2 regions of the Alteromonas sp. AWQ4_252 genome follow, and region 1 is predicted to be linked to the other one. Evidence: predicted binding sites of a transcription regulator. Region 1 holds the regulator's gene; the other holds the start of a gene.

The links. The regulator sigma-54, encoded in region 1, starts transcription at its own class of promoters, with help from an activator protein. The targets are predictions, from matches to a motif close to GTTGGCACGNNNNTNGNNT.
Region 2: a site for sigma-54 is predicted at 2,248-2,266, ahead of glnK (P-II family nitrogen regulator). Genes of this name have one in related genera too.

Annotation. Positions count from the first base shown of each region.
Region 1 covers NZ_JBSWSV010000001.1:1,811,612-1,815,007, reverse strand. The annotation lists gene lptA (lipopolysaccharide transport periplasmic protein LptA) at 1-225, shown strand, start outside; gene lptB (LPS export ABC transporter ATP-binding protein) at 228-953, shown strand; gene ACXACM_RS08120 (RNA polymerase factor sigma-54) at 1,043-2,530, shown strand; gene hpf (ribosome hibernation promoting factor) at 2,562-2,849, shown strand; gene ptsN (PTS IIA-like nitrogen regulatory protein PtsN) at 2,853-3,296, shown strand; gene rapZ (RNase adapter RapZ) at 3,345-3,396, shown strand, end outside.
Region 2 covers NZ_JBSWSV010000001.1:1,326,823-1,330,218, reverse strand. The annotation lists gene ACXACM_RS05750 (catalase) at 1-294, opposite strand, end outside; gene ACXACM_RS05745 (ammonium transporter) at 588-1,823, opposite strand; gene glnK (P-II family nitrogen regulator) at 1,854-2,192, opposite strand; gene ACXACM_RS05735 (hypothetical protein) at 2,437-3,249, shown strand; gene ACXACM_RS05730 (DUF808 domain-containing protein) at 3,320-3,396, shown strand, end outside.

The sequences.
Region 1 (3,396 bases):
TACGAAGTTTTCGGACAGTTGATAGCACTTAACGGTAACGCCACTATTCAACAAGACACCAGTATGGTTCAAGGCGATAGTATTACTTACGATATGGCAAAGGAACAATTACAAGCCACTGGCGGAGAAGACAGTGGTAATGGTAGAGTGACAACAGTTTTCCGGCCTGATGCTATAAAAGCGAAAGACAGTAAAGATACTGAAAATGAAGGAGAAAACAACTAGCCATGGCCACTTTATCTGCGTCGCATCTCGCTAAGTCTTACAAATCCAGACAAGTTGTGCGGGATGTGAGTCTGTCGGTATCAACCGGGCAAATCGTAGGTCTTTTGGGGCCAAATGGCGCTGGAAAAACCACGACTTTTTACATGATAGTAGGTCTGGTGCCGCTGGATAAAGGCAAAATCAATATAGATAATCAAGAGCTTACGCATCAGCCAATGCACGAACGGGCACGAAAGGGGATTGGTTATCTGCCCCAGGAAGCGTCGATTTTTCGCAAGCTTACTGTTCATGAAAACATCATGGCCATCTTGCAAACCCGTAAAGATTTAAAAACACATCAACGGGAAGCTGAAGCAGATGCGCTACTTGATGAATTTAATATTAACCATATACGCAATAGTACAGGAATGAGTTTATCCGGGGGAGAGCGACGCAGGGTTGAAATTGCCAGGGCGCTTGCAGCCAATCCGCAATTTATTTTACTCGATGAACCCTTCGCTGGTGTTGACCCTATTTCGGTTAATGATATAAAGAAGATCATTCAGCATTTACGTGACAGAGGTATTGGCATTCTTATCACTGATCACAATGTGCGTGAAACTCTGGATGTATGTGAAGAAGCGTATATTGTCAGCCACGGGGAACTCATTGCTCAAGGCACTGCCGAAGAAGTATTGAGTAACCAAAAAGTGAGAGATGTATACCTAGGCGAGCAATTCAGGCTATAGTTAAGATAGCCCTGATAGCAATGCGAATTATCGCAGGCACGGCAGGCATTCTGTCGGGTATCCTTTTTAAGAGTTATAATAAGACGTAGATGAAACCATCTTTACAGCTAAAATTTAGTCAACAACTAACCATGACGCCGCAGTTACAGCAGGCAATTAAATTGCTGCAACTGTCTACGCTCGATTTGCAGGCGGAAATTCAGGAAGCACTGGATTCAAATCCGTTGCTGGAAGTAGATGAAGGCGCAGATAACGAGGTAGTTGAGAAAAATAATATCGATAACGACGACAGCGCACAGGAAGCTGTGAGCGCGTCTGCATCAGATAATATGGACACCGGCGAAGCGCTTGAAAAAAACGACTTACCCGATGAGCTTCCCATTGACAGCACCTGGGATGAATACATTTCGGCCTCATCAGCCCCTGCCCCAGGGCCTTCTTCCGGCGGTGACGACGAACAAGTATTTCAGGGCGAAACCACTGAGAACATTCAAGACCATTTATTGTGGCAAATGCGGTTAACCCCTTTCTCAGACACCGACCGCGCAATTGCCTTAGCCATTATCGACTCCATCGACGAGTCCGGCTACCTCACTGTTACCGTCGACGACATTCTACAAAGTGTCAACAGTGAGGATATGGAAGAACCGGTGGAAGAGGATGAAGTGGAATGTGTCTTGAAACGCATTCAGATGTTCGATCCCATTGGTTCAGGTTCCAGAACGCCTCAGGAATGTTTATTGGTGCAGTTAAATCAGTTTGCGCCTGAAACGCCGTGGTTAGAAGAAGCAAAGTTGATTTTAAAAGACTATGCAGATTTACTCGGCAGTAAAGATTACCGTACGTTAATGCGTAAAACCCGCCTCAAAGAAGATCAGCTTCGGGAAGCCATGCGCTTGTTACAGACGTTGAATCCTCGTCCTGGTAGTGCGCTAATTACCAAAGAACCTGAGTACGTTATTCCCGATGTGTCAGTGGCGAAGAAAAATGGTCGCTGGGTAGTTGAACTCAACCCTGACAGCCTGCCGAAACTCAGTGTTAATCAGCAATATGCGGCCATGAGTCGACGGGCCAAAAACAGCAGTGACAGCCAATTTATTCGCTCTCACATGCAAGAAGCCAAGTGGTTCATCAAGAGTCTCGAAAGCCGGAATGATACCTTGTTGAAGGTAGCAAATTGCATTGTTCAACAGCAAATGGGCTTTTTTGAACACGGTCCGGAAATGATGAAGCCCATGGTATTAAACGACGTGGCGGAAATGGTAGATATGCACGAATCAACCATTTCGCGGGTGACTACACAAAAGTATATGCACACGCCCCGAGGCATTTTTGAGTTGAAGTATTTCTTCTCCAGTCACGTTGCCACTGAATCAGGTGGCGAGTGCTCATCTACGGCGATTAGAGCGCTGATTAAGAAGCTGGTTGCGGCCGAAAAGCCGAGCAAACCACTAAGCGACAGCAAGATTGCTTCATTGTTGGCCGACCAAGGTATTATGGTGGCACGGCGAACAATAGCAAAGTACCGGGAATCACTATCGATTCCACCGTCTAACCAACGCAAAAGCCTAATTTAACTAAGGCTGCTCACAATAAGGAAGACGAAATATGCAAATCAACCTTACCGGTCATCATGTTGAGATCACTGATTCTTTGCGTAATTATGTCGATACTAAGTTCAGTAAACTGGAAAGACACTTCGATCACATATCGAATGTACACGTCATACTGAATGTTGAGAAACTTAATCAGAAAGCGGAGGCAACTGTTCATTTGAGTGGCGCGGAGGTGTTCGCATCCTCGCAGAATCAAGACATGTACGCTGCAATTGACAGCATGGTTGATAAGTTAGACAGGCAAGTACTCAAACATAAGGAAAAGCTGAAAAAGCACTAAACCATGGATATACAAGCCATAGTAAGCCTGGATCGCACCGAGTGTGCGGTCCAGTGCAATAGCAAAAAGCGCATTCTGGAAATAATCAGTGGCATTGCCGCTAAAAATAACCCGGAAATAGACGAAGCAGTGGTGCTTAGTAGCCTCATGTCACGAGAACGCATGGGTAGCACAGGGATTGGGAACGGCATCGCGTTACCTCATGGCCGGCTCGAGGGGCTTGACCACGTAATTGCCATTGTTGTTACCAGTAAGCCAGCTATCGATTTTGACGCCATCGACAGTAAGCCTGTGGATATTTTCTTTACGCTCTTGGTTCCTCAGGATCAAACAGAGGGGCATCTGCAAACCCTTGCCACGGTAGCAGGTAAGCTCAGTGATAAAGAAACGATAAAAACTATCAGAAAAGCGGAAACAAGTGATGATATTATCCGCGCTTTACAGTAACTTATTGTTAAAGGAACTGTTCTACACGTTCGTTTAGGAGAAACGCCCGTGAAACTTATTATCATCAGCGGCCGCTCGGGCTCAGGAAAATCGGTGGCTC
Region 2 (3,396 bases), 480 kb from region 1:
CCCTGCTACGGTAGACCAGCGGCTGAGCACATCAGTTTTTTTACCTATTTGGGAAAACATATCTGCGCAGGTGTATTGCGTAATATCGTGAGTTACAGTGAACGTGCCCTGTAAGCCCCACCCTTTCGCGTGAACCGTTCGCTCTGGGATCCGCTCGCGATTCTGATGGGCTAGTTTCTCAACGAGTTGATAGTCGGTGAGCAGTGCAGGACCTCTGGAACCAGCTGTTCTGGTAGTTTCATTTGATTCAACTGGTGCCCCGGCACTGGTTGTGAGTGTTGGCTTATCGCTCATCATGTTCTCCTAAATCAATTTTAATACCCTGCTCTGCTATTGATTGTTTTATTCAATAGTGTGATGCATACCAAGGTAGGGTCTATACGATCGGGTTTTGTACATGCATGGTGATAAAATGGCTCAATCTAATTTTGTAAACGATTGACCAGAATTTGAACGTGTTGACCCTTGCGGTATGTTCTGGCTATGAAGGGAAAATAAAAAGCCCCGCAGAAGCGGGGCCAAGTGATGGTGAGTTGAGCATTATTATTATTGTTGGTAGTTGCCCAATCGAGTCTTCGGATTAAAGATTAGCGACCAGAGGTAAAGTCAGGATATGCTTCCAGACCACACTCGCTCACGTCTACACCTTCGAATTCTTCTTCTTCTGTCACTCTTACACCGATGATAGCTTTAATGACTACCCAAACGATGAGGCTGGTTACAAACACCCATACAAAGATAGTGGCTGCACCCAGTAATTGACCGCCCATGCTTGAACCATCGTTGGTGAAAGGTACCAGAATCAAACCCAGTAAACCTACAACACCGTGAACAGAGATAGCGCCTACCGGATCATCAATCTTGACTTTGTCGAGGAAGATAATAGACAACACAACTAACAGGCCACCGAGAGCACCAAACAGTGTTGCTTGAAGCGGCGTAGGTGTAGAAGGTTCAGCGGTAATTGCAACCAAACCAGCCAGTGCACCGTTCAGTACCATAGTCAGGTCGGCTTTGCCAAACATCACTCGCGCCAGGATAAGTGCAGCAATAGCACCACCCGCAGCAGCGGCATTTGTGTTCATAAATACAACGGCTACGGCATTTGCACTTTCAACGGTCGCTGTAGCAAGTACAGAACCACCGTTAAATCCAAACCAACCCATCCACAGAATGAATGTGCCGAGTGTAGCAAGTGGAAGGTTAGCACCTGGGATAGCGTTTACTTTGCCATCTGCAGTGTATTTCCCTTTACGAGGACCAAGTACCAGTACACCCGCGAGCGCAGCTGCAGCACCAGCCATGTGAACAATACCGGAACCAGCAAAATCAGAGAAGCCCATGTCACCCAGAGTGTACATACCAAACACAGAATCACCATTCCACGTCCATGCACCTTCCATTGGATAAATGAAGCCAGTCATGACTACTGCAAAAGCAAGGAATGCCCAAAGCTTCATACGCTCAGCAACAGCACCAGATACAATTGACATAGCAGTAGCAACAAATACTACCTGGAAGAAAAAGTCAGCGGAAGGCGCATAAGTTGCAGCATCTTCGGCCACGCCAGTAGCGCCATCAGCAATAATACCGTCGAGGAATATACCGCCGCCATACATGATGTCGTAACCACAAATCATGTACATAGTGCACGCAATAGCGAACAAAGCGACGTTTTTCGTTAAGATTTCAGTTGTGTTCTTTGCGCGGACAAGGCCCGCTTCCAACATTGCAAATCCGGCAGCCATCCACATGACTAACGCACCGCAAATCAGGAAATAAAAGGTATCTAATGCATACCCGAGTTCAAATGTGATTTCCATTGTGTTCTCCGCAATTATTATTGTGTGGTTTTACAGTGCGTCAGCGTCTGCTTCGCCAGTACGAATTCGTACAGCGTGTTCAAGATCGTAAACGAATACTTTACCGTCGCCGATTTTGCCCGTTTTCGCTGCACCGACTATAGCTTCAACTAAACGCTCAACCTGGTCTGTCTGAACCGCAATTTCCAGCTTAACTTTTGGCAGGAAATCGACCTGATATTCAGCACCGCGGTATAACTCGGTATGCCCTTTTTGACGTCCAAACCCTTTCACTTCGGTAACGGTTAAACCGTCGATACCAATTTCTGAAATGGCTTCACGAACATCATCCAGCTTGAAGGGCTTGATGATAGCTGTGACTAGTTTCATGTGTTGCTCCCAAATAATGTTTTTATGTATTCGCCAGTAGCGGGTACAGACTGCAACACAAGTCCTGTGCCACAAATATTAACCATTACAAAACAACAACTTAAAATTATTATCCAGTCAGAAAACCGCCAACGACGCACCAAACGAATGCAACAACAAAAAACCGCACCAAGATAGTGCATTAAGTTACAAAAATGATCTCTTTGTGGAACTCTTTATAAAAAACGCGGTCTTTTTGTGCGTTATGGAAATCACTTTACAACCTGTATTCAGCCCAGAAAGAGAACATTTCGTCCCTTCTGCTCGCTCCCGAGTAGGGCGAGTTTTGCTTGTATCTGTAGTTTTACACTTTCTTCTTATTGCTATCCTCGCTTTACAGGAACGCAATCCTGCTCCCGTGCGTTCTGCTCAAAAACCTCCCATAGCCGCCACTCTGTACCCGGCTCCAGTTAAACGTGCCATTAAGGAAAGTGTTTTACGAGATCCTCCACCACAAGCGCCAAGTAACCATACTCAGAAACCACTCGCTGAAAAAGATAGTTACAGCAGTGAGATTGACACTAAAACGCCAGTAGACACGACTTCCACTGCGCCTTCACAAGCTTCGAACCCTGAGCCTGAACTACCTGCCCCTGCCGTAGAATCAGCAAAACAGCCACTTTCTGACCCGGCAAAGCCAGATTTGCAACCGGCCCGGTCGCCTGGTGCAACACGTCCAAGGCTTAGTTCTCGGCAGGCGCTGGATGGCTATTTTTCCAGGCTCGAAGAGGAAAAGCGCCAGGCGCAAGCAGAGCAAGCTGCTCGAGACAGGCGCGAACAACAGCGGTCACCTGTCATTGTGGATTCCCGCAAGGATGAGCCAGAAGAAGATACCAGTGCTCCACCGCCAGTTAATGTAGACTGCAGCTCAACAACCACCAAAACACTTAGCGTTATTTCTCGATTTACTGGCGGGCGAGTCACCTGTTCTGATCGCAGCAATGGCTTTGACACCTTTATTGATAAACGGCTGAATAAAGGCGTAGATCCAGAGGAAAATCCTGACAACAGACGCTGATTTTATTGTCAGTGGCCACAACAGTGGTTAATCTACATAAGAATTGATTTTTTATAAGGATTTCATCAACGTGGCGGCTGCAAACTTACTGGCACTTATCGACGACATCGCAACCCTGCTTGACGACATATCGGTCATGTCTAAAGT